Regions from separate parts of the Proteus terrae subsp. cibarius genome, predicted to be linked through region 1. Evidence: predicted binding sites of a transcription regulator. Region 1 holds the regulator's gene; the other holds the start of a gene.

Region 1 (17,035 bases):
TATTTATAGCTTACTCAATATGCATAACCCGATAAGGATTAGTGAGTATTTTTATCAGAAGGTGTATCACTTTCTGACTCAGGCTTATCTTTTGGCTCACTCGCTACATGCGTTTGTGCTGGCTGGGCAGTAGTCGTTGTACCACTATTGCCATTATTGCCTTCCCAGCCCGCAGGTGGACGAACATCACGACGATTCATTAAATCATCAATTTGAGGCGCATCGATAGTTTCATAAGTCATCAGTGCATCTTTCATTGAGTGCAGAATATCAAGGTTGTCCATTAAAATCTGACGAGCACGAACATAGTTACGATCAACGATAGCTTTAATTTCTTCGTCAATTGTACGCGCTGTTTCATCAGACATATGCTGCGCTTTAGCAACAGAACGGCCTAAGAACACTTCACCTTCTTCTTCTGCGTACAGTAATGGCCCTAACTTTTCAGAGAAGCCCCACTGTGTCACCATGTTGCGTGCAATATTGGTTGCAACTTTGATGTCATTAGAAGCACCTGTAGAAACATGCTCTACACCATAGATAATTTCTTCAGCTAAACGACCACCATAAAGTGTTGAAATCTGGCTCTCTAATTTCTGACGGCTCGCACTAATTTGGTCGCCTTCAGGTAAGAAGAAAGTCACACCTAATGCACGTCCACGAGGAATAATCGTCACTTTATGCACAGGATCATGTTCAGGTACTAAACGACCAATAATTGCGTGACCAGCTTCATGATAAGCGGTTGATGCTTTTTGTTCTTCAGTCATCACCATTGAACGGCGCTCTGCGCCCATCATTATCTTATCTTTCGCTTTCTCAAATTCGACCATTGAGACAACACGTTTATTACCACGTGCAGCGAATAAAGCAGCTTCGTTAACTAAGTTAGCTAAGTCAGCACCAGAGAAACCTGGCGTACCACGCGCTAAAATTGCTGGATCAACGTCTGGTGATAAAGGCACACGACGCATATGGACTTTAAGGATTTGCTCACGTCCACGTACATCAGGTAAACCAACAACCACTTGACGGTCAAAACGGCCTGGGCGAAGTAATGCTGGGTCTAATACGTCTGGGCGGTTAGTTGCCGCGATAACGATAATACCTTCATTACCTTCGAAACCATCCATCTCAACTAGCATTTGGTTCAGTGTTTGTTCACGTTCATCATGACCACCACCTAGACCTGCACCACGTTGACGACCGACCGCATCGATTTCATCGATAAAGATGATACAAGGTGCCGCTTTTTTAGCTTGTTCAAACATATCACGAACACGAGAAGCACCGACACCCACGAACATTTCAACGAAATCAGAACCTGAAATGGTAAAGAATGGGACTTTAGCTTCACCCGCGATAGCTTTTGCTAATAATGTTTTACCTGTACCTGGAGGCCCTACCATCAGAATACCTTTAGGAATTTTACCCCCTAATTTCTGGAAACGGCCCGGATCACGCAAATACTCAACTAATTCGCTTACTTCTTCTTTCGCTTCATCACAACCCGCAACATCAGCAAAGGTTGTTTTGATTTGGTCTTCTGTCAACATGCGTGCCTTGCTTTTACCGAAAGACATCGCACCTTTACCGCCACCACCTTGCATTTGGCGCATAAAGAAAATCCAAAGACCAATCAGTAATAGCATTGGGAACCAAGACACAAAAATTTGAGTCAGAAGACTTTGGCCTTCAAGTGGCTCGCCCGTTACTTTTACATTACGGTTCATTAAAGTGGTCAGCAGGTTGTCATCACGCATAGGCATATACGTGCTGTACTTTGAGTTATCTGTTTTAGTTACATTAATATCATAACCACTTATGCTGACCTCGCGTAATTGGTTATTAGTTAACTCATTGATAAAGGTAGAGTAATCCACCTTACGACTATTCGAATCGCTGGGTCCGAAGCTCTGGAATAATGACATCAAAACGACTGCAATAACTAGCCAGAGGATCAGGTTTTTCGCCATGTCACTCAAGGGATTAACCTCATATTACAACTGTGTTAACAAATAGCTTTAGGGTACTAAAGTTTACGCCCTGTGGCTACAATATATACCTCACGAGAACGAGACCGCGAAGCGTCTGGTTTACGAACTTTCACTTTCGTAAACAGGGAGCGTATTTGCCCCAGGTATTCATCAAAGCCTTCTCCCTGAAACACTTTGACAATAAAACTTCCCCCGGGAGCCAGTACATCACGACACATATCAAGCGCTAACTCTACTAAATACATGGATCGAGGGATATCGACCGCGGGTGTACCGCTCATGTTTGGAGCCATGTCAGACATGACAACCTGGACTTTGTTTTCACCTACTCTATCAAGCAATGCCTTCAACACAAGTTCATCACGAAAATCGCCTTGAAGGAAATCGACTCCAACGATAGGATCCATAGGTAAAAGGTCACATGCGATAATTCGACCTTTTTTTCCTAACTGCTGTACAACGTATTGAGACCACCCTCCAGGGGCTGCTCCTAAATCGACAACGGTCATACCTGGTTTAAAGATATTGTCACTTTGCTGAATCTCTTCCAGTTTAAACCAAGCACGAGAGCGAAACCCTTTTTTCTGTGCTTGTTGAACATATTTATCACTAAAATGTTCTTGTAACCAGCGGCTAGAGCTTGCCGAACGTTTCTTATTGGCCATTGCGTTTTCCAACTATCATACACTTAGCTATCAATATTTTTACTCTTTCACTCATTTAACCCCGTATTAACGACATTTTATGGTGATAAGTGAGAGATGGCGTTAGAATAGATCGTTTTCAATCCCAACAAAGCAAAAATTAATGATGACTCTTAACAAAAAACAAATTCAACACCTGAAAGGGCTCGCTCATCACCTGAATCCAGTCGTTATGATTGGTAACAACGGGTTGACTGAAGGCGTTCTTGCAGAAATTGAACTCGCTCTGGCGCACCATGAGCTTATCAAAGTCAAAATCGCAGGCGAAGATCGAGATGTTAAAAACTTGATCGTGGCAGCGATTGTACGCGAAAGCGGTGCACAGAATGTACAAGTTATCGGAAAAATTCTTGTTCTTTATCGTCCTTCAGAAGCACGTAAGATTATTTTACCGAAATAAAACTTGTATCTTTATATAAAAATGCCATAACTAACTCTATGGCAAAAAAGGCCTTTTAAGGCCTTTTTTATATTACCACAGGATAGCAGTCTAGTTTTCTATAGAAACGTAAAATTATAAATTAAATGTATTCTACGTTTAAAACTTCGTATTCGACTTGTCCACCCGGTGTAGTGATAACAACGACATCATCTAACTCTTTACCAATCAACCCACGCGCAATCGGTGAATTAACAGAAATTAAGTTTTCTTTAATGTTCGCTTCATCATCACCAACAATGCGGTAAGTTTGCTCTTCTTCAGTTTCAACATTTAACAGCGTCACTGTTGAACCAAAAATAATTCGACCATTGTTATTCATCTTTTTAATATCAATGACTTGAGCATTTGATAATTTTGCTTCAATTTCTTGTATACGACCTTCACAGAAACCTTGTTGCTCTCTTGCAGCATGATATTCCGCGTTTTCTTTTAAGTCTCCGTGTTCACGAGCTTCAGCGATAGCGGCAATAATTTCGGGACGACGAACACCTTTTAAATATTCCAGCTCTTCGCGTAATTTTTCTGCACCTAGAACTGTCATAGGGATCTGATTCATGTGTTAATACCTCAATACTATTCCTAATAAAAAATAGGTATCATCCTGATTTTTTATACTAACAACACAGAGAAAAGGATCTATTTACTCTTCTCAAGACAAAAAAAGACACAGGCAACCTTAAATTGGGCCTGTCTCTACATATATTCGGTGAATGAGGGGACGTTATTATATTCCCAACTCATGCTGTTGGGATGTTAACTAAACCTCTCAGACTTAAAACTAAATCTAACACAACAGACGCATTGCTTCACGCCTTATCTCTCTTTATAAAGAGATAAACAGACTTTTTCCGATAATGAGCTAATCCTGCTTGTTACCGTTTACTTTTGCCCTCATTGCCCTTTAGTATTAGCCTCTGGCAATCAATACTGTAGCGTTACACGCTATAGTCACGGATAGAGAAATTATGCGCTTACTATCAACATTTCGACGGATACTCTACACATTAAGTATCATCAGTTTTTCAACCCAAGCGATACCTGTTGAAAACTATACATCTCTTCTTCCCGAAGGAACTCAAGTAGGTTTAATTACTCAACCCGTTGGCGCAGCTTCTCCTAATCTTAATTATCATGCCGATCAATTAGCACTTCCAGCAAGTACTCAAAAAGTGGTGACTGCACTTGCGGCATTACTTCAATTAGGTGGAAACTATCAATTCACAACAACAATGGAAACAGAAGGTAAGATAAAAGATAATCAGCTTATTGGTGATTTGATCTTTCGTTTTACAGGCGATCCTACATTAACCCGCCAACAATTAAGAGCAATGGTAGCCGTATTAAAACAATCAGGTATTACAAAAGTGCATGGCGATTTGCTTATTGATACTTCTGCTTTTTCAAGCCATGACAAAGCACCCGGTTGGGTTTGGAATGATCTAACCCAATGCTTTAGTGCCCCTCCTAGTACTGCTATTGTTGATAAAAACTGCTTTTCTGTCTTGCTGCAAAGTGGCAACAAAGAAGGTGATATTGCCACAATACGTAAAGCCTCTTTCTATCCTGTAACCGTTTTAAGTGAAGTTGAAACTTATGAGAAAGGATCAACTCGTACCCGTTTTTGTGAATTAGATGTCACTGTTCGTGACTTAAATACCTATGTAATCACAGGTTGTATTCCTAAACGTGACGATGCAGTCCCTTTAATGTTCTCTATTCAAGATGGTGCTCATTGGGCCGGTACAATTTTAAAAGAAGAGTTACAGCGCGCCAATATTGAACTTGATGGATATGTCAAACGTCGATCTCAACTAAAAGCGCCTGTTACTGTACTAGCACAAACACAATCAAAACCGTTACATAACTTACTGACTACCATGCTAAAAGAGTCTGATAATATGATTGCAGACACCGTATTTAGAACTATTGGTCGTGAGTATTATGGCGTTCCCGGCACTTGGCGCTCTGGCGCAGAAGCAACCCGTGCTATTTTAAAACAAAAAGCCGGCATTGATTTAGGAAATACCGTTATGGTTGATGGCTCAGGCCTTTCTCGTCATAACCTCATTTCACCTGCAACCATGATGCAAATCCTTCAATACATTGGACAACATGAAAGTGAATTAAATTTTATTACCATGCTTCCCCTTGCAGGACATGACGGTACATTACAGTATCGAGGCGGTTTTCATGAAGCGGGTGTTGATGGCAAAGTTTCTGCCAAAACGGGTTCATTAAAAGGGGTTTACAATCTTGCGGGCTTTATGACCACGGCAAACGGACAAAAAGTGGCGTTTGTACAATACGTTTCGGCGTATTCACCTCCTACACAGAATCGTAATGCTGGACGCGCTTATTTAGTGCGTTTTGAAACAAATCTGTATAAAGATATGTATAACAATCGCTAGATTTATACCTAATAATATAAGTAATAGATAAAAAACGCCTGACTAATCAGGCGTTTTTTTATTTTAATCATCATTCTAATTGTGATTAACGTTGGTAGATAAACTCAATACCTTCGTCGTCTTCTTCATCCCAATCATCGTCGTCATCTTCTTCGAAATCAGGGTTTTCAAGCTGTTCTTTGTGGTAATCATCCCACATAAAATCAACTTTTCCTGGCTCTGCTTTTGTTGCAACAATATCTTGCTCACGCGGAGTAACATTCAGGAATTCCATGATATTCCAGCAAAGTTTTTTCACTCCTTCTTGGTTGATGGCCGCTATCATGTAATAGTTTTCATCCCAACCCAGCGCTTCAACAATTGCTTTTGCCTTCTCTTTTGCTTCTTCAGCATCGAGAAGATCAACTTTATTGAACACCAACCAACGTGGTTTTTGTGCTAGTTTTTCGCTGTACTTCTCTAATTCAGAGATAATAATTTTTGCATTTTCCACAGGATCCGATCCATCAATAGGATCAATATCGATCAAGTGTAATAACACACGACAGCGCTCTAAGTGTTTTAAGAATTGGATCCCAAGACCTGCACCATCAGCAGCGCCTTCGATTAATCCGGGAATATCTGCAACCACAAAGCTTTGGTGATTATCCATGCGCACCACGCCTAAGCTTGGTACTAACGTTGTAAATGGATAATCAGCAACTTTAGGTTTTGCTGCTGATACTGCACGAATAAATGTGGATTTACCCGCATTCGGCATACCAAGCATACCCACATCAGCTAATAACATTAGCTCTAATAGGACTTCGCGAGATTCACCCGGCGTTCCCATTGTACGTTGACGTGGAGCACGGTTAACCGATGATTTAAAGCGAGTATTGCCTAAACCGTGGAAGCCACCTTTAGCAACCATTTGCTTTTGGCCGTGAGCAGTTAAGTCAGCAATGACTTCATTTGTTGCTAAATCACGGACACGCGTTCCTACAGGAACACTGATAGTAATATCTTGACCACGCTTACCTGTACAGTCACGACTGTGACCATTTTCACCACGTTCTGCGCGATAAGACTTTGTAAAACGGTAATCAATTAAGGTGTTAAGGTTTTCGTCTGCAATCATGTAGACATCACCACCATCACCACCATCACCACCGTCTGGTCCCCCGTTAGGGATATATTTTTCGCGACGAAAGCTTACACAGCCGTTACCACCATCGCCCGCGACGATTAGGATCTTGGCCTCATCAACAAATTTCATGATTTTACTCCGTATAGTAGCCATTAACGTGCTGGATGGCCGAAATTACCCAGAGATGGCCTTTTTTAAATATAAAAAGCCCCGCAACATATTTGCAGGGCTTTTGACTCGGTGCTTAAAGGACCAGTAATTATTCAGCTTCGATGCTGATAAATTTACGGTTGTTTGGACCTTTAACTTCGAACTTAATTTTTCCGTCAGCTAATGCAAACAGGGTGTGGTCACGACCACAACCAACGTTAGTACCTGCATGGAACTTAGTACCACGTTGACGAACGATGATGCTACCTGCTAATACAGCTTCACCACCGAAACGTTTAACACCCAGACGTTTTGCTTCGGAATCACGACCGTTACGAGTCGAGCCGCCAGCCTTTTTATGTGCCATTGAACTACTCTCCTAAACCTTAAGCGATACCAGTGATTTTAACATCAGTAAACCACTGACGGTGGCCCTGTTGTTTACGGCTGTGTTTACGACGACGGAACTTAACAATCTTAACTTTATCGCCGCGACCGTGAGCAACCACTTCCGCTTTAACTTTAACGCCCGCAAGGATTGGAGCGCCAATTTGAATGTCATCGCCATTAGCGACCATCATTACAGTATCAAACTCGATTGTTTCGCCAGTAGCTACTTCCAGCTTCTCTAAACGAATAGTTTGACCTTCGCTGACTCGGTGTTGTTTACCACCACTTTGGAAAACCGCGTACATATAAACTCCGCTTTCCGCACACTCCCAATATGTATAATTTGAGTGCACAATTAAAATATTCACATAGGGCGCGAATTCTACGCAAATTTAGTGCCGATGACAAGTACAGATCGCAAACTAGCGTTAAAAAAAAGAGTTTTTTACACGATATTTATTTCAGCCATTTTTAAAGTACAATCTAAATTATAAGAGAGTAAAATCTATGGCATGATCATTTTTTATTAATAATAACGCGCTCATTGGCGAGCCAAAGTCGAAAAAACATGAATTTAGAATCTATTATAAAACTAACATCCGCTGATATGGCTGCGGTAAATGAGGCAATCCTTTACCAGCTTAATTCAGATGTTTCTTTGATAAACCAACTTGGTTACTACATCATTAGTGGTGGTGGTAAAAGGATCCGACCAATGATCGCAGTGCTCACTGGACGAGCATTGGACTATCAAGGTGACAAACATATCTCGGTCGCAGCGCTTATCGAGTTTATTCATACTGCAACGTTGTTACATGATGATGTTGTTGATGAATCTGATATGCGCAGAGGAAAACAAACAGCAAATGCTGTCTTTGGAAATGCAGCCAGTGTACTTGTTGGCGACTTTATTTATACACGATCCTTTCAGATGATGACGGATCTTGATTCGATGCGTGTATTAAAATTAATGTCTAGCGCCACCAATGTGATCGCTGAAGGTGAAGTTTTACAACTAATGAATTGTAACGATCCTGACATTTCTGAAGATGACTATATGCAAGTTATCTACAGTAAAACAGCGCGTCTGTTTGAAGCTGCTTCTCATGCATCCGCCATTCTTTCTGGTGCGACACCTGAGCAAGAAAAAGCATTCCAAGATTATGGTCGTTATCTTGGGACTGCTTTCCAGCTCATTGACGATTTGCTTGATTATGATGCAGATAACAACCAGCTGGGTAAAAACACTGGTGATGACCTTGATGAAGGTAAACCAACGTTGCCATTACTTCATGCTATGCATAATGGCAATGAAGAAGAATCCCAATTAATTCGCCAAGCCATTGAACAAGGTAATGGCCGCCATTTATTGGATACTGTTTTAAATACTATGAAACAGTGTGGCTCTTTGGAATATACCCGTCAAAAAGCAGAAGAAGAAGCAGACAAAGCGATCGAAGCTTTATCAATTATACCTGACTCACCATATAAAGATGCGCTTATTGGGCTTGCTCACGTCGCTGTACAACGTCAATCATAATTTCGATGTTAAACCCTCGTAGTTATGTAAAGAAGCCCGCTAGAGCGACTACGTCGATTCTGGTGGGCTTTTTAATTTATTGAGCACTTCTTCGTTTTCTCGTTCGATAGCATCCTGATTATCCGCATCAATATAGCTAATGAGCTTTGCCAGCCCTTCACGAAGTACGAATTTCACAATCTTTTCTCGTTCCGATTTTGTCAGTTGATAATAAGCTTCAACCCAAATCAAAAAGGCATCCTGACGTTTTGATAAATACTCAGCCGGAGGTTCATGTGCAGCAAGCACACTAATCACCTCATCAGGTAGACTTTTTACGGAATACTCGACAGCTTTTCCCTGCACGCCACGTTTACGACGGTTTTCCCATCCTTCACGGCGCGCCATCAAGTTAACTCCCTGCGGTGAGTTAGGTAACCCCGCAAGCCCCACTAATTCTTTCGCTGTATACCATTCTTTTTTCATGATCTCATCTCACATTCAACTAAGAGGTTAGTCAGATAGATATCTGTTGCGGATAACGCAATAATAGATTCTTTAAAATCGCTTAATCATTGACGACTTTTTCTAAAAAACTTCTAATACCATCCCGCAATATCAGCTCTGTTAATGTTTTTTGTTCACCATCATTTAGTTGTTGGAATGCTTTCACCCAGATAACGAGTGGCTCCTCTTTTTTATTTAGTTTGTAATGTGCTAATGGCTCATAAAGTTCTAGAGCAATTAAAGTTTTTTCTGGTAAACAAGAATAATGATATTCAACACCATTACCTTGCTTATTTTTTACATTTTGTTTTTGCCAAGACTCTCGTCTCGCTTTCGAATTTACACCTTGTGGTGATTTAGGTAATCCACCTATACCCGTCAATTCCTTTGCCGTATACCACTCTTTTTTCATTATGTTTCTCTAAAATTGTTATCAACTTCAAAAAAGAAATTATTAAGAAAAAAATCGGAAATCTTTTTAGAAAAATAATGTTATTTTATTTTCTAAATAATCAGTTTAAATGCTTTAGGACATTTCTAATAAACTGTTATTTATACCACTAACACAGCAATCAATTTTATAGAAAAAGGATTAAAAATGATTTCAAGGAAATCTGATTGGCATCCTGCCGATATTATTGCCGCACTTAGAAAACGAGGAACAACACTTGCTGCCATCTCTCGCCAAGCAGGGTTAAGCTCTTCAACACTGGCTAATGCGCTGTCACGCCCTTGGCCTAAAGGAGAGAAAATCATTGCTGATTATCTTGGTGTAGCTCCTAGTGAAATTTGGCCTAGCCGTTATTTTCATCCTGAAACAGGAGAATTACTTGAACGAAAGATTCGTACCAAAACTAATAATTAACTAATAATTACAGATATTATAATTAATAAAAAAAACCGCTGATATAGTATCAGCGGTTTTTATTTAAATTTGCATTATTTTTATAGCAAAAAAAGTATTTCTTTATTTATTAATAAATTCTTCACCAAGAATTATATCTTTTTTCAATACATCTAACATGCCATTAAGAGATTGTTTTTCAAAATCACTTAATTTACCAATAGATAAATATTCCTCTACACCGTTTTTACCTAAAAGAATAGGTTGTGCAAAGAAACGGGCATATTCTCCGTCGCCTTCTGTATAGGTGCATTCAATAACATTTTTCTCGCCATTTAGAGCGCGAATTAATGAAAGACCAAAACGAGCGGCTGCTTGACCCATAGATAATGTCGCTGATCCACCACCTGCTTTTGCTTCAACAACCTCAGTACCTGCATTTTGAATGCGTTTAGTCAGTGCAGCAACTTCGTCATCAGTAAATGAAACGCCGTCAACTTGAGATAATAGAGGGAGAATAGTCACACCAGAGTGTCCACCAATCACTGGAACGTTGGTTTTTTGTGGATCTTTACCTTTTAGCTCTGCAACAAAGGTATTGGCGCGAATAATGTCGAGTGTGGTAATACCGAAAAGACGTTTTTTATCGTAAACGCCTGCTTTCTTAAGCACTTCTGCTGCGATAGCAACGGTTGTATTCACTGGGTTAGTAATGATACCGATAAGTGCTTTCGGGCAATTTTGTGCAACCTTTTCAATTAAATTACGCACGATACCTGCGTTAACATTGAAAAGATCTGAACGATCCATGCCTGGTTTACGAGCAACGCCCGCAGAAATTAGAACAACATCAGCGCCTTTTAGCGCAGGAGAAGGATCTTCACCCGCAAAACCTTTTACAATAACTTGAGTCGGGATATGGCTTAAGTCAGCTGCGACACCCGGTGTGACGGGAGCGATATCATATAAAGAGAGTTCACTACCAGCTGGAAGCTGATTTTTAAGAAGAAGTGCCAGTGCCTGACCAATACCACCTGCTGCACCGAGAACTGCTACTTTCATTCTGATACTCCTTAGTTTACGAGATAGTGGAACGCCTTCGAGATACTCACTATTACGCAATTCACCTTTAAAAAAACAATTATTTAACAGCAATATTGCATAATAAGGCATTTTCAGTGAAAAATAATACTTTGGTTATTCTAAACAAATTGCTTATCTGTTAATGAGATAGTGGACACCCTTTTGATAAATAATTTCAATAAATATAGCAAAGTGTTAAGTACACCATCATCCTTGTGATAATCATTTAAGCTTATCATTTATTTAACAAATATTTTACTTTCTTTAAATTATCACATTCACGCGCTGTAAATAAATTTTTTTTGCAGTACATTCTACTTTACAATTTTGAGGTGGCTATCACTCGCCTTTCTTCGTCTTATGTTGCATAAAAATTCACTTCTCTGCATAATACACAGGTTATTGATAACTCACTAAAGGTGAACTATGCGCGTTCCTTCTAAGCAAGAAGACTTGGTTAAAGCGTTTAAAGCCCTGCTGAAAGAAGAAAAATTCAGTTCACAAGGCGAGATTGTGACTGCATTACAAGAGGCTGGATTTGATAATATTAATCAGTCCAAAATCTCTCGTATGCTAACAAAATTTGGTGCAGTAAGAACCCGTAACGCCAAAATGGAAATGGTCTATTGCCTTCCTACTGAGCTTGGCGTACCAACAGCAAGCAGCCCATTAAAAAATCTGGTACTCGATATCGATCATAACCATTCTGTTGTGGTGATAAGAACGAGTCCAGGTGCGGCACAACTTATTGCACGTTTATTAGACTCATTAGGCAAAGCAGAAGGTATCCTTGGCAGTATTGCGGGTGATGACACTATTTTTTCAACACCAGCACCAGGATTTTCTACAGAAGAATTACGAGACGCTATTCTGAATCTTTTTGATCAAGAATTATAATTAGCCTTTCTGCAACTTCAAAAAATAAGCCACTGAATTTCAGTGGCTTATTTATTTTTAATACTGACTATCAGAATCTTTAGGCTGTGCTAATTTTGCGAGCAGTTTCTCATGAATACCCCCAAAACCACCATTGCTCATAATCAAAATATGATCGCCCGCTTGAGCTTCTTTCGCAATCATATCGACTAATGTATCCAGATCTGTACTCCAGCGTGCCGGTTGCACACAATGCTCTGCAATATCACTTACTAGCCATTGAATATTAGGTGGCTGGAATAAAAAAACTTCATCAGCGCGACCTAATGCAGGTGCGATATCATCCTTGCTAATCCCCATTTTCATGGTATTTGAACGAGGCTCTAGGACTGCAATAATACGAGCCGTTCCACCGACTTTACTGCGTAACGCTTCAAGCGTTGCCAAAATCGCTGTGGGATGATGAGCAAAGTCATCATAAACACGGACTTGATTAACTTCACCACGTAACTCTAAGCGACGACGCGCATTAATAAACTTATCTAATGCTTCACAAGCATCCGCAGGTAAAACACCAACGTGGTGCGCTGCAACAATCGCCATTAAGCCATTTTGCATGTTGTGTTCACCAGAAAGTCCCCAACACACCTCTCCGACTCGCTCACCTTTGTGGAACACCTCAAAATGGCTACTGTCATTACTGAGTTTTTTAGCTTGCCAATCTCCAGTTTCACCAGTGAATTCTTGTTCACTCCAACATCCCATTCCAATGGTCTGTTTTAAATTCATATCGTTATCAGGCATGATGATTTTTCCGGTACCTGGGACGATACGAACTAAATGATGGAATTGTTTTTGAATTGCCGCTAAATCATCAAAAATATCAGCGTGATCAAATTCAAGATTATTTAAAATCAATGTGCGTGGAGAATAATGAACAAATTTAGAGCGCTTATCAAAGAAAGCACTGTCATATTCATCTGCTTCAATCACAAAGAAGGGGCTTTCGCCTAACTGTGCAGATACTTGGAAATTACCCGGCACACCGCCAATTAAAAATCCCGGTTTATAACCACAGTCTTCTAAAACCCAAGCCAGCATACCTGCTGTTGTTGTCTTGCCATGAGTTCCTGCAACAGCTAACACCCAACGTTCAGGTAAAATATAATCATGTAGCCACTGAGGGCCTGAGGTATAAGGCAAACCCTTTTCAAGTACAGCTTCAACACAAGGATTTCCTCGTGTCATCGCATTACCAATAATCACCATGTCAGGGGCAGGTTCTAATTGTTTTGGGTCATATCCCTCAATCAGTTCAATTCCCTGATTTTCTAATAAAGTACTCATGGGTGGATAGACATTAGCGTCTGAGCCTGTGACTTTATGTCCCTTTGCTCTAGCGAGAATGGCAAGACTTCCCATAAAGGTGCCACAAATACCAAGAATATGAATGTGCATGAATTTCTGTCCAATAGCATGAAGTTGGTCACTATTCTAACGATCAAAAAGCAGATAAGAAACGGATTAACCTTTGAATCATCCGATTCTTTGGCTAAACTTGCCACCACCAAGGAGATTTTTCCTCCTTTTTTACTTTACCCACTCACATTCAGGACCTGCGTCATGAAAACATTAGGCGAATTTATCGTCGAGAAACAACAAGATTTTCCCCATGCAACTGGTGAACTTACTGCATTACTTTCAGCAATTAAGCTTGGGGCTAAAATTATCCACCGTGATATTAACAAAGCAGGGTTAGTCGATATTCTTGGTACTAACGGTGTTTCTAATGTTCAAGGTGAAGCCCAGATGAAACTGGATCTTTACGCGAATGAGAAACTAAAAGCTGCATTAAAAGCGCGTGGTGAAGTTGCGGGTATCGGATCAGAAGAAGAAGATGATATTGTTATCTTTGAAGGTGATCGCGCTGAAAATGCTAAGTATGTTGTACTAATGGATCCTTTAGACGGTTCGTCGAATATTGATGTAAACGTTTCCGTCGGAACAATTTTCTCTATTTACCACCGTATTACGCCAATTGGTCAATCTGTTACTTTAGATGACTTCTTACAACCAGGTCATCGTCAAGTAGCTGCAGGCTATGTCGTTTATGGCTCATCAACCATGTTGGTTTATACAACAGGTTGTGGTGTTCATGCCTTTACTTACGATCCATCTTTAGGTGTATTCTGTTTATCTCATGAAAGCGTACATTTCCCGCCAACAGGAAATATGTACTCAATCAATGAAGGTAACTACATCAAATTCCCATTAGGCGTAAAAAAATACATTAAGTATTGCCAAGAACAAGACGCAGCAACAAATCGCCCTTATACCACACGTTATATTGGTTCTTTAGTTGCTGATTTTCACCGCAACTTACTGAAGGGGGGGATTTATATTTATCCAAGTACTGCAAGCCACCCTACTGGTAAATTACGTTTACTCTATGAATGCAATCCAATGGCGTTCTTAGCCGAACAAGCTGGCGGAAAAGCAAGTAATGGTAAAGAGCGTATTCTAGATATCGAACCAAAAGAACTTCACCAACGTATGCCTTTCTTCGTAGGTACTAAATCGATGGTTGAACAAGCTGAAAGCTTTATGGCGCAATATCCAGACGAAGAATAATCCATTCGTTTGGCACTAACATAGATAAACCGGACTTCTTATTCGTCCGGTTTTTTCATCTTTAAAAATAGTACTTTCTTTTATTTGCTGCTTATTTTTACGTCAGAACGCAACATGTTCGGCAAAAAACGGGTATTGTTAAAAACTTTTCGCTATACTACAGGCCACGTAAAATTAATTTTTTTATAGGAAATTTTTTATGAGCCTGAATCATGTTCCTGCTGGTAAAGAACTACCAGAAGATATCTATGTTGTTATTGAAATCCCAGCAAATGCTGATCCTATCAAATACGAAGTTGATAAAGAAAGTGGCGCACTGTTTGTTGACCGTTTTATGTCAACTGCAATGTTCTACCCATGCAACTACGGTTACATCAACAACACGTTATCTTTAGATGGTGACCCAGTAGACGTTCTGGTTCCAACTCCATACCCATTACAACCAGGCTCAGTTATTCGTTGCCGTCCTGTTGGCGTATTGAAAATGACTGACGAATCAGGTGAAGATGCGAAACTGGTTGCAGTACCACACACTAAACTGAGCAAAGAATACGATCACATTAAAGATGTGAACGATCTGCCAGAACTGTTAAAAGCGCAGATCAAACATTTCTTTGAACACTACAAAGATTTAGAAACTGGCAAATGGGTTAAAGTTGACGGTTGGGAAGGCGTAGAAGCCGCTAAAGCTGAAATTCTGTCTTCTTTCGAACGCGCTAAAAAATAATCCTTGAGTAAATCAAGATATTACAAGGCAAATAACACCCTAGTATTAGGTTTATTTGCCTTTTATTTCTTCATCTTTTAACCCCCTATTTTCAGTTAAAAAGTGTGCCTTTAAATTTAATAAATTAAAATCCACTTTCTTCCCTACTTGTTCTCACTTCTTATGTTCTCTTTTGTTCATCATAGATAAATTATCCTCTTTAAATCACAAATATTAACTTTCGCATACTTTCGAGTATACCTTCGATTGATTTCGTGTGATCAATTCAAAAGAAATTGAAGATTTTTTAATCTATGTTACTGCCATATCTAATGAATGAGAGAGGTTAAAATGTCTATAACACGTCGAGATTTGTTAAAGGGTGCAGCCGTGGGTGCGACAGGATTATCACTGGTTTCACCACTATCTGCATTATCCTCATCAACAAAAGAGTATATAACCCCATTAAATACACCTAAAAACCCTAAGAATATTTTAATTATTACCGCAGACCAATTAGCAAAGCGAGGTATCTCTGCTTATGGCAACAAAGAGGTAAAAACTCCCGTTATCGACTCGATTTTAAATACAGGAACAAGTTTCCATAATGCGTATTGTGCTTACCCCTTATGTGCACCTTCAAGGGCTTGTTTTTGGACTGGAAAATTACCACACCAGACAGGCATTATTTCCAATGACAGCCCAAACATACCAGAAACAATGTCCACATTAGGAACGTTGTTTTCACAAGTGGGATATGAGTGTAAACATTTTGGAAAACGGCATGATTATGGCTCATTAGAAGGATTTGATTGTGCGCCTCAAATAGAAAAAGAATTTAATGCTCACCCTGCCTTTCCTGTTGATTATGATACGAAAGAAGATGTGTATTGTTTAGAAGAAAGCCTGAAATATATCAATTCACTCCCCAAAAGAGAGGAAAAAAAGCCATTTTTATTAGCCGTTGAATTTAATAATCCACACAATATAAATGGATGGACAGGAAATTTTGCGGGTGAGCATGGTGACATCGAAAATATCGGACAATTGCCACCTTTACTTGATAACTTTGACACTGCTGATGATCTTAAAAATAGACCTAAAGCTATTCAATACGCTTGCTGTACACATAACAGAGTTATGCAATCAGGGAAATGGAGTGAAAAAAATTTCCAGCAATATCTCAAAGCCTATTACTATTTTACTGAATTGGTAGATAGCTATATAGGACAAGTTATCAATGCATTAAAAAAGAGTGGGTATTGGGAAGATACACTTGTTGTCTTCTTCTCTGACCATGGTGATGCAATGGGAGCACACCGATTAGTTGCTAAAATGAATTGGTTTTATGAAGAATCGACAAATGTGCCTTTTGCATTTTCAGGGCCGGGTATTCAATCTGGCGCTTTAAAACATGAATTAACATCCCTTTGTGATTTATTACCTACTCTCTGTGAGTATATCGGAATTGATTACCCTAAAAATATTTATGGTCGCTCTCTGTACCCGTTATTAACCGGAAAGACAGTGAAAGAATGGAGAAATAGTGTCATTTGCCACTGGAATACTGACCGAAATGTCGATGTTCAACCAGCTAGAATGTTAAGAACAGAAAACTTTAAATATATTATTTATAAAGAAGATGAAGA
Region 2 (17,035 bases), 1.1 Mb from region 1:
CCTTACTTCAGCATCATTGTGCTTATCAGCCCAATCTCTAATAGCGAGCATAGACATATCTTTTCTTTCTACTTCACCATTATCAATAAGCACTTTTCCAATACTACGGTAAGGATGCCCGTTTTTCCCTGCATAACCAAAGAAAGTTAAAGGTTTACCATCACCAAAATCAACATAGCCGCTTCCCTGAACTTCCATCATAAAATTATCCATAATCGAGTTACTGTAAGCTGCAATTAAAGATTGGCTTAATGCACCATTATAAATAGCAGCACGGGAAGGCAATTTTGAACGACTGTTTGCTGGCATTTTATAAAGAGGATATTGAAACTCACCTTGTGGCGTTAAACGAGCTTCAAGAACAGGAGTGTAATATCCCGTAAATTGAACATTTCCGTACTTATCAACCCCTTCCATTTGAAATGCAGAAATATTGAATCGACGTAATTGGCGTGTATCTGCACCAGAGCGTATCCAATTTTCGACCGCCTGATAAGTCTCTTTATTGCTATTATACAAACGAGATGATGTTTGGTTTATCTGACTTACTTGTTGTAAGTAATCAGGGCCATTAATAGGTGTACCTTGTGTATTTGGCGAACTTACCTCAATAAGATCTTGCTTAAGCTTTCCATCTTTATACTGTTGCCCTTGCTCTGTTGGACGATGACATCCAGTCAAGGCAAGCGCTAACATACCTAAAATTAACGATTTTCGCCAAGTAACCATTTTTGACCCACTTAATGACTAAATTTGAGTATTGATTTTGACTTAGAAAGATACCAAAGCAAAATCAATAAAGATATGAATATACCGATTGCTAAAGGTTTTCTATTATCACCCAATCAATATGACTTTTAAACATCAAGTATATATTCTAAATACCTTGAAGTAGGACGTGTATAACTGCCTAAATTTACACCTTGATGTGTTATTTCTGACCGTTTTTAAAAGAAAACTGTAAAAATTTCATAAAAAACTTGCAACTCGGCAGATCCTGAGTATAGTGCCCCTCTGTGGAGACGCGGGGTGGAGCAGCTTGGTAGCTCGTCGGGCTCATAACCCGAAGGTCGTCAGTTCAAATCTGGCCCCCGCAACCAATTCACAAAGCAGTAAGTTATAGTATCAGTCGCGGGATGGAGCAGCATGGTAGCTCGTCGGGCTCATAACCCGAAGGTCGTTGGTTCAAATCCAGCTCCCGCAACCAATTCTATAAACAACAATTCAGTCGCGGGATGGAGCAGCATGGTAGCTCGTCGGGCTCATAACCCGAAGGTCGTTGGTTCAAATCCAGCTCCCGCAACCAATTTCTCTTCAAGATTTCCTCTTATTTTTACTTTCTCTCTTAATTCACAAACCTAATCGTATCAATCATAGATTTATTACATTAAATTTCTGTTATCTCAATAACGCATTGTATTAGATAGATTTATTGTGCTGAAAATGCAATAAGAGACTCCAATAGAAAGCGAATGATCTTGGCTTTCTATTGGAATATAAGAAAAAGGTATAGGAAGAAATTAGCTACGATCAGCTAGCGTTAATTCACCGCCATTAGCAAAATAAGCTTTGATCCCTTTGAAAATAGACTCTGCGATCTGTTGCTGGAATTTAGCAGTTTTTAGCTTTTTCTCTTCTTCAATATTACTGATAAAAGCCGTTTCTACTAAGATAGAAGGGATCTCAGGAGCTTTTAATACCGCAAAACCTGCCTGATCGACTTTATTTTTATGCAGTTTATTAATCCCACCCAATAGCTTCAGCACTTCACTACCAAATTTTAGGCTATCATTAATAGTCGCAGTTTGTACGAGATCGAGCATTGCATGGTCTACATAGCGATCGCCACTTTTACTCACCCCACCAATTAAGTCAGCCTCATTTTGTGTTTGAGCGAGATAGCGTGCCGTGTTACTGGTTGCGCCCGTTTTTGATAATGCAAAAACAGAAGAACCTCTTGCAGAGCGGTTTGTAAATGCATCAGCATGAATAGAGACAAATAAATCTGCCTGCATTTTTCTCGCTTTAGCAACACGTACTGTCAATGGAATAAACACATCTTCATTACGTGTCATATACGCCTTCATTTTGGCGTCTTTATCAATGAGCGTTCTTAAGCGACGAGCAATTTGTAAAACCACATCTTTTTCACGTGTTTTATATTTACCAATTGCGCCCGGATCCTCACCACCATGTCCCGGATCGATCATGATAATAATAGGTCTATCTCGCCCTGCTCTGCCTGGTTTGCGTGTGTCGGTTTGTGCCGGTACAGCTTGTTGTAAATCACCGTCATTATATTCACGCAATAGCGCTAAAAGAGGATCTTCTTCCGTGTCAGCGCCGTGGCTTGGGTAGAAATCTAACACCAAACGGTTTTTAAATTCAGCCACAGGTTTAAGTGTAAACATTTGTGGTTGTACAGGTGTTTTTATTTCAAATACCAGTCGTACTGTTTTAGGTGTATTTTGACCAACGCGAATAAGCTTTAAATACGGATCGCTAGTCTGAACCTGATTAGCGATACCTTTCAGCACGCTATTAAGTTGGATACCTTCTAAATCCACTACAATACGTTCTGGGTTTGATAGTGCAAACTGACGATATTTCAACGGCGTACTGGATTCTATAGTCACGCGAGTATAAGTCGAGGCAGGCCAAACCCTCACAGCAACAATAGATGCTGTGGCAGCAAGGCCAACAGGACTAACACTTAACAATAATAACGCGCCAATTCCTTTAACAAGACGACGACGAGTTTGATTGTGCTCAGAATGACTCATGAAAATATTCCAAAAAAACGATTAACGTCAATAAACTCTAAAAAGAGATAAAAAAAGTTAAGAACAAAAAACTTTACCCAATCCACTCTTCACTGTCACTTAAAAACAGCACAATTACTCACTTTTACACGAATATTCTGCCTTCAGGGAAAACAATAAGATAGGATTTTACTTGCCATTCCTCCCCAAAAAGAATAAAAATACATTAAATGCGAATAAAAATTCACTTGAGAGGGTTTTATGAAAGAGCGTAGCACCGAATTGGTCGATGGATTCCGCCACTCGGTTCCGTATATTAATGCACATAGAGGCAAGACGTTTGTCATTATGTTGGGTGGCGAAGCCATTGCTCACGAAAACTTCCCATCTATCATTAATGATATTGGGTTGTTACACAGCCTAGGTATTCGTTTAGTAGTTGTTTATGGTGCTCGTCCACAAATAGATACGGCTCTTGAAGTGCAAAAGGTATCTCCGATTTATCATAAATATACGCGCATCACAGATAGCAAAACCCTGGAAATTGTTAAACAAGCTGCGGGCACATTGCAACTCGATATTACGGCTCGCCTATCAATGAGTTTAAGCAACACGCCATTACAAGGTGCACATATTAATGTTGTTAGTGGTAACTTTGTTATCGCACAACCATTAGGGGTTGATGATGGTATTGATTATTGTCATAGCGGAAAAATCCGTCGTATCGATGAAGAAGCTATCCATCGCCAATTAGACAGTAATGCCATTGTATTAATTGGCCCAGTTGCGGTATCTGTGACAGGTGAAAGCTTTAATCTCACTTCAGAAGAAGTAGCAACACAGCTTGCGATAAAGCTTAAAGCACAAAAAATAATTGGTTTTTGTTCATTCCAAGGTGTTGTCGATGAAGAAGGACACATTGTTTCTGAACTATTACCTAACCAAGCCGAAGATAAAATTCGAGAGCTACAAACGGAAGGTGATTACCACTCAGGTACAGTAAGATTCTTACGGGGAGCAGTTAAAGCCTGCCGTCGTGGTGTAGAGCGCAGCCACTTACTAAGTTATCAATCTGATGGTGCTCTTATTCAAGAATTATTCTCTCGTGATGGTATTGGTACTCAAATCGTCATGGAGAGTGCAGAGAAAGTTCGTAGAGCGAATATTAATGATATTGGTGGCATACTCGAACTTATTCGCCCATTAGAACAACAAGGTATTTTAGTCAGACGTTCAAGAGAGCAATTGGAAGTTGAAATTGACCAATTCACCATTATTGAACGCGATAATATGACTATTGCATGCGCAGCACTCTATCCTTATCCATCAGAAAAAATTGGTGAAATGGCTTGTGTCGCAGTACACCCCGATTATCGCAGCTCTTGTCGTGGTGAAGTTTTACTACAACGTATTTCAGCTCATGCTAAGCAATTAGGGTTAGAAAAGCTGTTTGTTTTAACAACTCGCAGCATACACTGGTTTCAAGAAAAAGGATTTGAACCAGCTGAAATAGATAAGCTACCGATTGAAAAACAAGCACTTTATAATTACCAACGCCGTTCTAAAATTTTGATTTTAGATTTACATAAAGAGTAATTACCAAATATAAAAAAGACAGGTATCCCTCTCAATGCCTGTCTTTTATTATTTTTCATTATTAACTAATGGCTAATAACGTAATTTATCAATTAATCCACTTCGACGCTGAATACGCGTTTGTATTGCCATTCTCACCATCGACTCCGAGGCATAAAGAGAAAGCTTCTGTTTAGCCCGTGTTAATGCGGTATATAACAATTCACGACTAACAACAGGTGAAAATTTATCGGGCAATACTAGCGCTGTATGAGTAAATTCAGAACCTTGTGATTTATGCACTGTCATTACATACGCAGTTTCATGTTGTGGTAACCGACTAGGTTGGATTGCTTTCAATTTTCCATCAGGTAGTTGGAAAAAAGCTTTCATTTCACCTTCATCATTATTGAGCATAATGCCAATATCACCATTAAACAGACCTAGCGTACTGTCATTTCGTTGGATCATAATCGGGCGTCCAATATAATCACTTTGATAACTATTTGTAGGACGGCGGATCAATCGCTGGCGGTGCAATAGCATTTCAATTCTGTCATTTAAACCACTCACACCAAAAGGGCCATCCCTTCGCGCGCACAATAAACGGTATTGGTTAAATGCATTAAGAATAATATCAGGTGACGCTTTTTTAGAAACTAAAGTGAGATACTCTCGATAAGCGTTAACGGCATCTTGTATCATTAGTAAATAGCTTTCTTTGGATTCTAAAGCAATAAAGCTCACATCTTGAGGCTCTAATGCCATTTCAAGCTGTTGTGGGCTAACCTCTGCTTTTTTCAACAACGCAATGGCTGTTTTGGTCTGTCCTTTATTAACCGCAAAAGCAAGTTGTCCTATCCCTGAATCCTCACCAAAGCGGTAGCTTTTTCGTAGCAGACACAGAGAATCACTAACGACAGAAACTGGTGTTTGAGAGACAGGAATGATATCGGTAGATTTAGCCAACTCACCTTGGGTTAAGTGGTTAATCTGATCAAATCTCTTTTGACTAAAACCATCTTCAGAAAAACGGCAAATATCACCTAATACAGCGCCCGCTTCAACAGAAGCAAGTTGGTCTTTATCACCTAAGAAAATAACGTGACATTTTGGTGGAAGTGCATCAATCAATCGCGCCATCATAGGTAAATCAACCATTGATGCTTCATCAACCACTAAAATATCAAGCTGCAATGGATTATCTTTATGATAACGCACTTGCTGGCTTTCAGGTTGAGCGCCTAATAAACGATGAATAGTTTGTGCCTGCTTTGGCATCCATTTATTTTCTTCTTCGCTTAAATTAAGTTGTGCCAGCGCGTTACCTAAAGATTCAGTTAATCTCGCGGCGGCTTTACCTGTAGGAGCCGCTAATTGAATAATCGGCTTTTCATTCGATGTGAGCATCACAAAAGCTGCTAAAATTTTAGCTACTGTTGTGGTTTTCCCCGTTCCTGGACCTCCAGAAATAATAGAGATAGGGCTTGTGATAGCAACACTCGCGGCCACTTTTTGCCAATTTGTTTCTTGGCTTTTTTTCGTTGTTGGAAAAAGTTGGGTGAGTACTTTAATTAATTCATTCTCATCAATATCAACAATGGCATGCTCTTGCCTAAAAAACTGAGCAACTTTCTCTTCATAGCTCCACATTCTTTGTAAATAAAGAAGTTCATTATCTAAAATAATGGGGGAAGGAGAATCATCGCTACTTTGATGAACACAATGACAATGAGTCAATTCTTCTACTATTTTTTTAGCAGAAGGCTTACCCATTTTTTGCCAAACTTCTTGTGCAAACTCCTTTTGCCTACCATCAAACAGTTGATCTTTTTGAATAATACTCAATGGTAAACAAACATGACCCGCTCCAGTTTGAGCACTCAAATAAGCAAATACAAACAGTAAAATAGGGTTTTCATCTTCCACCAGCATTTGTGCAAATCGAAGATCTAAAGGCCGTAATAAGTTTTGTGTAATCGCTTGTTCTAATAGTTTGATCATTTTTATTTCTCACTGACTACATCGAGTTTGCTACTTTTACCTGCAAATAGTGAATCTAGTGCCAAAACAAAAGCTTCATCGGGTAAATAGGCATAAACTCCATTTCCGGGATGTGCTTTGTCTATACCACGTAAGAAGAGGTAATAAATCCCACCAAAGTGGCTTTGGTAATCATAATCAGGGATGCGCTGTTGTAAAAAACGATGTAACGCTAAGGTATAGAGTTGATATTGCAAGTCGTAGCGATGATCCATCATTGCATTCATCATCGCTTCTTGTGTGTAATCCTCACTCGATTCACCTAGCCAGTTCGATTTATAATCCACAACATAATATTTACCCTCCCAAGAAAAGACTAAGTCAATAAAGCCTTTAAGCATTCCTTCTACTTGTTGAAATTGCAAAGCTGGGCAACGTTTTGATAGAGGATCAAACTGGCTAATTAATTGAGTCAATTGGGCTGATGATACCTCTTTCTCAATAGGTAAATAGAATTGTAATTCATCAAGTTGTTGTGATTTTGGGATATCAGCGAGACACAATCCTTGGGTATTAAGAGGTGTATGAAACAGAGTTTCCATCCATGAAACTAAAAGAGGAGCCCACTTTTCATCAAAACCTTGGGCAGTCAATTGTCCTTGCATCCACAGTTCATCAATAGGCTGTGAAAAATCTAATACTTCCAGCAAACTGTGTAAGAACGTTCCTGCTACTGCACCACGAGGGAAATGATGAATCGAATTTTCATCAACCTCTCCTTGTTGCTTCTCACCTTTAGCATCCGTATCAAGCCCCGGTGCGATAGATTGTACCAAGGCCTCAATATCACCTAAGTCAAAATGATAACTACGATTTGAATGTTGATAGGTTAATCCTGAATAACTCGTTATACGCCAGTTATCATGGATCTGGCGTTTAAATATTGCGGCCTCAAGTTTTGTTTCAGCCATTAATTGGGGCTGATAACGATGTGCAGACATATTATCAAGCGTTGTTACACTGATATTATCATCTAATAAAGCATGGATTGATTGATGCAATAATTCACTATTACCTTCTTCGCCTTGCTGTAATAAATACCCTAAAGCATTTTTATGCAGATCGGTAAGCCCTGACTTACGTTTTGTCCCCTTAACAAGAGGAGCAACACCAACATAACAGCAGAATTTTGATCGTGTTAATGCTACATAAAGTAAGCGTAAATCTTCAGCTAAGCGCTCTTCATCCGCTAAGCGCAAACTTTCAGGTCGGCTAAAAATATCTAATTTTGCGTAAAATTTCTCTCTATCATGATAAAGCGCCCCTTTCTGCTCTTGATAATTACATGCAAAAGGTAAGCAAACGATAGGATATTCAAGGCCTTTAGATTTATGGATAGTACAAATTCGCACAAGATTTCGGTCACTTTCCAAACGCATTTGTTGGCTTTCAGACTGCGCATCGGGATGAGAAATTTGTTGTGCTAACCAACGAATAAGGGCGTGTTCACTATCAAGTTGTAATGATGTTTCTTGTAATAATTCACCAATATGCATGATATCTGTAAGCCGACGCTCACCATCAATACTTACAAGTAAATTTTCTGCAATTTGATTATCCATCATGATCTTACGCAACATGGGTAAAACGCCACGCTTTTGCCATAGTACATAATAATCAGCAAATTTCTCTACGTAGCTATTCCAGCGCGCCTCACTGCAATTCAGATCATCAATTTGCTTTGCGCTAAAACCAAACAATCGGCTGGCTAAAGATGCCCTTAATACACGTTCTTTCTCTGGTGTTACAACTGCTTGTAATAACCAAAGTAGATCTTTAGCTTCATTGGTTTCAAATACACTTTCACGATTGGATAAAAACACCGATTGTATTGAAAGCAAATTCAGTGCGTCACGAATAAGTACTGCTTCTCGACGACTACGCACTAACACCATAATATCAGCAGATGTAACCGATTTTTTTGTACCTTGTTCAATCAGCCAAGCTTGTTGCTGATCCCCTGCTGATAACCAATCACGAATTTGTGCAGCACATTGTGCCGCCATGATTTGCTCGTAATTTCCCGTAGAAACACTTTCACCTTCAGCAAGCCAAAAATTAAAAGGAGGGATCGGTTTATCATGGTAAATAAACGCCATATCTTGATTTTTTTCAGCTGAATTTACTTCTATAAAGGGAATATGCTCAAATAAAAATGGGGCATTGGAACGTATAAAAAGCTTGTTAACAGCATTCACCATACCCGGTGCAGAGCGCCAGTTAGTGTTTAATGTGTAGTGATGAGATGTCTGCTTTCTAGCTTGAATATAAGTAAAAATATCCGCACCACGAAAAGCATAAATTGCCTGTTTGGGATCACCGATAAACAACAAACCGCTGTTTTCATGCTCACCATAAATAGCATCAAAAATACGATATTGTTGTGGATCTGTATCTTGGAATTCATCAATCATTGCAACTGGATAGCGTTCACGAATGGCTTGCGCTAAAGCTTCACCACCTTCACGTTTCAATGCTCTATCTAAACGTGTTAATAAATCATCGAACCCCATTTCGCCACGACGCATTTTCTCATTTTCAATACCTTGGCGTATTTCAGGGATCGCGTTGACCAAAATAACATCACGCAAAGTTAGGCTCTGCTTTGTTAATCGTTCAATTTCAACAAAAAGAATATGCTCTGGTGCTGGGCCTTTAGTGGCCTTCTCATTCAATGTTTCTTGAGAAAAACGAACTAAACAATCAGGTAATTGATAGCTTTTCGTTTCTAGTGTTGACGCCCACAAAGTGATTTCTTCAATCCATTTAGGTAAGAAACGACTACTGTAACTACGTTTATCAACACCTGAAGCGGTTATCCATGCTTCAACTTCATGATGATGTTCATTCCAACGAGTTTTAACGTTATTAATTGCTTCGATAACCGCTTGATGACGCTCTTTTACTGATTCATTTTCGCTATCTAATGCCACACCTTCGATTTCTGGCATTTCACCTTGTAAATAAGGCTGTATTTCATAAAGCAGTTGTTCCGGGCCAGACCAAATCTGGCTTACTGCATTAGCAACATCATAAGAAAGTGGATAACAATGACGACGCCAGAAGTCAGCACATACCCGTTTTTTGAGCTCATATTCATCTTGGATCAAGACTTGTTCAAACAAGACTCCTGATTCAAATGCATTGTTCGCCAACATACGCTGACAAAAGCCATGAATAGTGTAAATAGCCGCTTCATCCATTTGGCGTTCGGCTTCTAGCAACCACTGTGCAGCAAGCTCTTTATTAGGGATTTGTTTGAGTAACTCTAGGTACGTATTTTCACTACTTTCAACATCATGACGGATACAGGCAAGTCTTAGTTCATGGATATTTTTACGAATACGTGCTCGTAATTCATCTGTCGCCGCATCCGTAAATGTCACAACTAAAATCTCTTCAACACTGAGAGGACGGTAGAATGCTGACTCTCCGCCTAATCCAAGAAGCAACCGTAAATACAACAACCCTATTGTATAAGTTTTTCCTGTTCCTGCAGACGCCTCAATGAGGCGTCTTTGGTACAGAGGAAGCGTATACGGGTTTAATGGCTGTGCCTGTATCACTTCACTCACTCTTTAATTTCCTCAACAGGTAAAGTTTTTTGTAATTCACTTACTGTGGTGTAACGTTTCCATTGCTTATTTTCTGCATAATCAGCATCTGTGCCATCTTTACCAATAACTTGAGAAACAAAAATAAATCCATTAGGTTTTATAATTGCTTTCTCATAAAACTCAATAGCTTGTTTTAATGTAACCTTATTAAGTTCAGCTAAGAATTTTTCACGGCCATCATATTTTAAGTTATTACGATGGAAGTCATTTCGATAAAGAGAAACTTCTTCATAGAATGTTTGAGGTGGCTGTTTAACTTCGGTAATAATAGCTTGTTTATACTGATTAAAATCAGCTTCGTTCATTTTTTTCAAACGTTCGTAAGCTTGCTGATAAAATGCGTTATAGCGCTCATTCAAGTAGACAGGTGGTTTTGCATTACTTTGTAGTAAAAAGCCGATACCTGATTGCTCGCCCATAGTGCCTTGGTAAGCAAATACAGCGTAACCTAGTTGCTCTTCTGTTCTTAATTGATCATAGAACCAAGGTTTGATAACTGAGGCTAGTACTGAAGAAATGGCCTGACCTTCAAGGCGACTATAACCTGTTGGAATATAAAGCTCACCTAACGCGTTATCGGTGCTCTTCGATTTATTTTGGAATTCAACCGCATTTAATTTATTGAATACTAATGTTTCACCAATCCAATATTCTGTGCCCTGATTACCTAATAATTCGTGTGCAGATTTAGCAATATCACGGCTTTGCTCTGGCGTTAAGTTACCAATAATCAGTGCTTGAAGTGCTGCATTTTTAATGACTTCATGGCGATTATCAATAATATCTTGTAGTGTAATTGACTCTAATGCTTTGATTTTATCAGCTTCTTCATAGTACGGGATCGTATTTAATCGGCGAGCCGGCAGCATAGCTGCTTCAAATGCTTTTAAGTTATGAGTCACTTCAAGTTGTTCACGATACCAAGATTTAGCCTGATCTAGCTCTTCTTGAGTTGATTCAAAGCTCATATAGCTTTTTAGTGTTGCATTAACTAATTCGGGTAAATGTTGTGTATATCCATTTATTGAAAAATCAATACCTTGTCCTGATGAGGATGAGATATTCATTCCGGCAACAGAAGCTTGATAAGATAATTCACTTAATGCTAGACCAGCAAGATAGTCAGTTAAGGTTTGTATCACTTGCTGCTTAACGGTAATGTCTGATTTCTTATTCACTAAACTCAATGTCACACTGGCTTTAGGCTCATCAGAAAAATAGTGTGATGGCATATAAAATAAACGAGCGCTTTTATCTTGCCACAACAATTGTGGTTTGATGATTTTGCTGTCTGCATCAATCAGTGAAAGGTTATCAGGGATGTAAGGGTTAAGTGCTGGCAGTGATAATGAAATGTCATCCGATAATGTTTGCCATGTTTTTAATTGCTTATCCGTGATTTTATCCACCTGATAAGGTGCATTAACAAAATAGGCTTGTTTGTTAGAAGGTTCATTAGGACTTATCACCCAAATACGAGCCTTCTCTGGTGTAAGAGAGTCAAGACGAGAAAGGATCGCTGAAGGTTTATAATTATCAGCAATATAGTCTGCATCTAAGATATTTTTGATTGGATAGCGCAGCATCATATCCGAAATACCTTCTATGTAATTCATATCTCTTACAATAGAGCCATAACGGAATGAGAGATTTAATACATTTGCAATTTCATCAAAGTAACGTCGACTGATACCTTCTGTTTGAATTAAACGAATATACGAAAAGATAGCGGAAATCACTTTGTCTTTTTGCGCTAATCCTTTATCTGTCAATGCGACATAAATCGTAAATGAGCCTTGGTTACGATCGATATAAGGCTCTGAAAAGGCACTTATACTTTCAGCTAAACCTTGATCTTGTAACCACGTTGCCAATGTTCCCGCGCTACGATTACCGATTAAATAGCCAATATATTCATCAGATTTACTACGAAAATCGGCGACATTATTATCAATACCAAATTCAATCTGTAAGGTTTTTTGCGGTAAAGCAGGTACAAGATGGATCATTAACCCTTTTTCTTTATCCGTCATTGCAGGTACTGTCGTGACAGGTACGTCAGCCTTTTTATTCGGGATCCGAGCAAAAGTCTCTGCGGCTAATTTAGATAATTCATCAAGCGATTTATTACTATAAATAACACCATTCATTAAATTGCCAGAATAGTGTGTTTGATAGAATTTAATCAATTCATCTTGAAGCTTACTATTTGGTTTATCACTTAATGTCTCTAGATTCCCCCCCATAAAACGAGAACTTGGATGCGCTGGGTTTAAAGTTTCTGCTCTGACTTGCCAAAAACGCATGCCATCGCGTGCCCGCGCCATTGTTAATTCAGCATTAACTGCATTACGTTCACGATCTGCATTTTTAGGATCAAGTAAAGGTTCAGCTAAAGCATCAGCAAGGCGATCAACCGCCTCATTAATGGCACTATTTTCTACTTCTAAATAGAATGCAGTACGGTAAGTTGTTGTGCTCGCATTATGAGAACCTCCATTCTTTTGTAAGAATTCAGACATACCGCCTGATTGAGGATATTTCACCGATCCCATTAGCACCATATGCTCTAAATAGTGCGCAAGACCTTGCTGACTATCTGGATCTTCTAATGCTCCGACAGGTAATGCAACAGCCGTTAATGATTTAACTGCTTTTTCATCAGAAACCAGTAATACAGTCATTTCATTAGGTAGTTTAATCGCTTGATATTGCCGTGGATCGCTCTCACTTTTTTCAATGCTATCAGGCAATACTTGCCAGAGAGGATCAGCAGCAAAGCTGTTGATACTCACTAGCATCAATAGCAACATGATCCATAGTTGCGAGAAGTATTTTCTCATCTGATATGAACTCCCTTATTTTTTCAGAAATGGAATTATTGGTTTAAATATTGTTAATGCCGTCTGTTTGACCGTTTGTAAAAAAAGTTCGTCTAATTGAGAAAAAGCACGCTGAACATACATGTCACTCATTTCACCATCTCGATTATAGCTATCCGTTAAATGTTGCATCAGCACTAATTCTGCTTTTTCAAGTGTCTCTTCATCATCAAGTAAAAACTCTTGTGATTTTTTATCATAGCAAGCTTGTAACCAAGCCCAGCCACTTTTCGCAAATAACGCTAATGGGCTGTTTAACCCTTGTTTATAGTCACTGATTAACTTGTCTAATGTTGCATAGGCAAACTCTGGTTCAACCGGTAATAAACACCATTGAGTATCTTTTCTACCGTAAAACCGACTTTCGCCAGTACCCTCTTTCAAGCAATAAACTAGGTGCTCAATCCAAAGTTGCAATAAGTCATTAGCTGTTAAGCTGGCAGGCCGCCAACGTAATAAACCATCAGCTTGTACCTCATTTAAACGACCAATCAATGGTATTGCACTAAAGCTTTGCTCTAATGTGACAGAATGTGTGGCTAATCGTTCACTTCTTATCTTTTCAGCTAAAGGAAGTAATTCTTCTATTTGTTGCTCCCAATAGATTTGACCAAATGCGCTCGCAGGAAGTTGTCCTGCTGCTTTAATACGCTCAAACAGTGCTTCTGTTGAGGTTTGATCAATCAATGCTTTTAATAACCATTGATTCAATAGATAACGTTGAAGCGCATTGATCACAAATGGCTCTTCTTCAGGTAATTCTGTTTCTTCAATAACGAAATTTGTTTTTAATCTTTGTTGGAAAAAAGCACGAATAGGATGACGATAAAAACGTGCCAGTGCATCAACAGAGACTTTATCTATTGTGTCATCATCATTAAGTGGTTCGATAAAACTTTGATGAACCTCCCCTTGTCCACTCGCAGCAGGTAGCCATTCAGAGGCATAAGAACGAAAGGAAGCGCCTATACTGAAATTTTCTTGAGCAAAAGGAACGCGGCTATGTTGTGTTAATAAATGCTGGTTCACACGAATCGCACTGTCATCAACATTGAGTTCACCATCCTCTGGTAAACGGAAATTTTGCCCAATATAATCTTGTAATTCTTTGATTAAGACTGATGGATTACATTCTCGATCGTCACGAATCGATTTTCCGATATAACTGATATAAAGGTATTTTTCAGCTGAGCTAAGCGCTTCAAGGAATAAATAACGGTCATCATCACGACGTTTTCTATCACCGCGACGGCGTTTTTCCGCCATTAAATCAAACCCTAACGGCTGAATATTACGAGGATAAATACCATCGTTCATGCCTAATAAACACACCGCTTTAAAGGGAATGGAGCGCATAGGCATTAATGTACAGAAGTTAATACTACCTGCTAAAAAGCGTTGACTGATTTTTTCATCATCAAACCGTACTGTTAATTCATCACGAATAAGCACTAGCGGAATTTCATTTTGATATTGCGCTTTCAATCCGTTTTCAATCACTTTTTGCCATTGTTGGATAATAAGCGCTAACACTAATTCCGTTTCTTCATCAGACTCAAAAAAGGCATCAACTAATTGTTGCCCAACTTCTAGCCATGCTTCTAATGAACGAGTTTCATTCAAACGTGTACGCCAATCACTTAATGTATAAAGAAAATCGGCGAGATGCCCTGCAAGTTCGGCGACTAACCCACTGGATTCATCATAAGGAAGAACGCCTTTCCAAGGACCATTTTCACTTTCCATCGCGTAGCCAAGCAACATGCGCAGTAAGCCAAACTCCCACGTATTTTTACCCGTAATGGGTAATAAAAATGAAGCCACATTCTCATCATCTAATCCCCAGCGTATACCTGACTCATCCACCCATCGGCGTAGCAGTTTTAATTCACTTTCAAAAATAGAAAAATGCCCAGCTAACGCAGGTACTTCAAGTAAGGCTAACACTTGCTCTGCTGTAAAACGACTTTGAGGAAGTTCTAATAGCGTAATAAAGGCTTGTAATACAGGGTGTGCTTGACGTGCTTTTCTATCTGAAATAGCAAAAGGAAGATAACGTTCTGAAGGCGCATTACCAAATACAGCTTGAATATAAGGTGTATAACTATCAATATCCGCGACCATTACAATAATATCACGCGGTCGTAATTCAGGATCTTGCTCTAACAAATGCAGTAATTGATCTTGTAACACTTCCACTTCGCGCTGTGGACTATGGCTAGCATGAAAAGTCAGTGAATAATCATCTGGCGAAATCACACGTTTATCGTCACTACATTCATAAGTTGCAAGTGTTGTACCCAATTGCGAAAAATCTTCTAAATCAAGGATATCCGCTTGCAAGTGATGAAGTAAATTATCCCTTGGGATCTCAACAAACGCATCCAATACATCGGTATATTCAAGTTCAGAAAGAAAATAAAGATTATCTTTACCTAATTTTCCCCATGATGCTAATAGAGGATTACCGATATTTTGCTCGCCTTCATCATTAAATAACGAAGAGGCATTTTTTTCATCTTTAAACCAAGGCAATTCATGTAATTGCTGATAATGACGTGGTTTTCTACTATTAAGGCGAGCAAGAAATTTAGGATCTTGGATATCTCCCCAATAGTAGCGACAAGGGTTGGTAAAAAGTAAATAGATCTCGGTATGACGTCCTATCGCTTGTAATGCCTGTAAATAAACTTGAGGCAATGCTGAAATTCCACAAATAAAAATACGAGGCGGAAAACAGTGCTGAAGCTCTCCTTCATCTGCATTATTTAATGTAGAGATAAATTGTTGATAAAGATTAGAACGATGCCATTGAGGCTGATTAAGATCTTTTGTGTATTGCTGTAATGCTACCCACAATATTTTTTGCCAACGTTGGTTTTCGCTCAATCCTTCTATTAATTCATCATTTTCCCATGACATTAGCCAATCCGAACGATAAACCAAATATTGGTCAAATAAGTCAGCCACACGCCCAGCTAACTGATGAAGTTTACGTTTATCTTCATCATCATCAAGGTAATGCAGTAAGGGTTTAAATTCTTCATAAGATAAAAATTCAGGAAGTAAGGCCATTAATTTCCATGTCATGGCATCTTTAGAAAAAGCACTTTCTTTAGGTATACCTGATAATACCCGAGTAAACATTTCCCAAATAAAGGTTGCTGGTAATGGGTAACGGATATTAGCAGCAATACCCAAGCTTTCGGCAAGCTGGATTTGTAACCACTGAGACATTCCGGGGCTTTGTACAAGGATCACTTCTTGTTCAAAAGGAGAGGATAGTGGTCTGGTCTGCATAAAGTGCACCATAAGTGACTTTAGTAATGACAATTGATTTGAGTGATATATATGAAACATCAGATCCTCATTTTATTAATAGCATGACCAGTAATACAGCTTTAGTGTGGGTAATGCATGATTGGCAACATAACCTTCTATTTGCTGACAACCTTCAGACTGTAAAAGAGAGCGTGTCATTATTTTTCGATTAGAAGCAAAATAGTCAGGTGATATTTCAGACATTTGTTCAAATAAAACAAAAAGCTCCTGCCCTGCCTGCTGAATTTGAATTAACCGCTGAAAGTCAGCTTTTAATGATTGACTATACCCTATAATAGCGACAAAACTAATATTAAAAAACAGTAGTATAAACATTGTATTAAGTAAAATAGAGCCTCTTTCTGATTTATTTTGGATGTTATCTATAACACACACTCCTTATGCACTAATGGGCAATAATCTAGCCATCCTTTTGGATGTGCAATAATAGATTTATTTTTGTCCTTCGAAAAATCAACCCATTGATAATGATATATTTTATAACCCTTTAAGCTTTCTGCTTGTCCTTGCAATAAGCCCTTTTCCAAAGAGAGCAAAAATAAACAGCTTTTTATTTTAGGATTTGCATGAAAATGGCGGCATTGCCATTTATTTAACTGTGACGACGAAATTTCCCAATTCAGCTTTATTCCCCACGCCAAGGCGGATTCAGCAAATAAAAAAGCTTGTCGTGCTTGTAATTCTTGCATCACTATTTGTTGAGACTGCCTGTAATAATAAGCAAAACTTCCAAGTGCCGATAAGCTCATAACAATAAACCCCATTACGACAAGTAAACTTGCAAATCCTTGCTCACTTTTATTGTGGATTAAAT

What was found. Region 1 encodes ArgR, which controls arginine synthesis, uptake and breakdown. Its sites were predicted from a motif close to ANTGAATAAAAATACANT; they were not measured.
Positions count from the first base shown of each region.
Region 2: a site for ArgR is predicted at 2,973-2,990, ahead of argA (amino-acid N-acetyltransferase). Genes of this name have one in related genera too.

Region 1 covers NZ_CP047349.1:262,559-279,593, reverse strand. The annotation lists gene ftsH (ATP-dependent zinc metalloprotease FtsH) at 39-1,985, opposite strand; gene rlmE (23S rRNA (uridine(2552)-2'-O)-methyltransferase RlmE) at 2,033-2,662, opposite strand; gene yhbY (ribosome assembly RNA-binding protein YhbY) at 2,808-3,101, shown strand; gene greA (transcription elongation factor GreA) at 3,223-3,699, opposite strand; gene dacB (serine-type D-Ala-D-Ala carboxypeptidase) at 4,109-5,551, shown strand; gene cgtA (Obg family GTPase CgtA) at 5,637-6,809, opposite strand; gene rpmA (50S ribosomal protein L27) at 6,940-7,197, opposite strand; gene rplU (50S ribosomal protein L21) at 7,217-7,525, opposite strand; gene ispB (octaprenyl diphosphate synthase) at 7,789-8,760, shown strand; gene GTH25_RS01365 (DNA-binding protein) at 8,809-9,225, opposite strand; gene GTH25_RS01360 (DNA-binding protein) at 9,308-9,658, opposite strand; gene GTH25_RS01355 (helix-turn-helix domain-containing protein) at 9,845-10,111, shown strand; gene mdh (malate dehydrogenase) at 10,214-11,152, opposite strand; gene argR (transcriptional regulator ArgR) at 11,600-12,070, shown strand; gene mpl (UDP-N-acetylmuramate:L-alanyl-gamma-D-glutamyl-meso-diaminopimelate ligase) at 12,128-13,507, opposite strand; gene fbp (class 1 fructose-bisphosphatase) at 13,673-14,680, shown strand; gene ppa (inorganic diphosphatase) at 14,880-15,407, shown strand; gene GTH25_RS01325 (sulfatase family protein) at 15,738-17,035, shown strand, end outside.
Region 2 covers NZ_CP047349.1:3,071,625-3,088,659, forward strand. The annotation lists gene mltA (murein transglycosylase A) at 1-729, opposite strand, end outside; tRNA gene GTH25_RS14185 (tRNA-Met) at 1,024-1,100, shown strand; tRNA gene GTH25_RS14190 (tRNA-Met) at 1,131-1,207, shown strand; tRNA gene GTH25_RS14195 (tRNA-Met) at 1,230-1,306, shown strand; gene amiC (N-acetylmuramoyl-L-alanine amidase AmiC) at 1,521-2,783, opposite strand; gene argA (amino-acid N-acetyltransferase) at 3,024-4,358, shown strand; gene recD (exodeoxyribonuclease V subunit alpha) at 4,431-6,341, opposite strand; gene recB (exodeoxyribonuclease V subunit beta) at 6,344-9,955, opposite strand; gene ptrA (pitrilysin) at 9,952-12,840, opposite strand; gene recC (exodeoxyribonuclease V subunit gamma) at 12,856-16,239, opposite strand; gene GTH25_RS14230 (hypothetical protein) at 16,255-16,536, opposite strand; gene GTH25_RS14235 (DUF2509 family protein) at 16,584-17,035, opposite strand, start outside.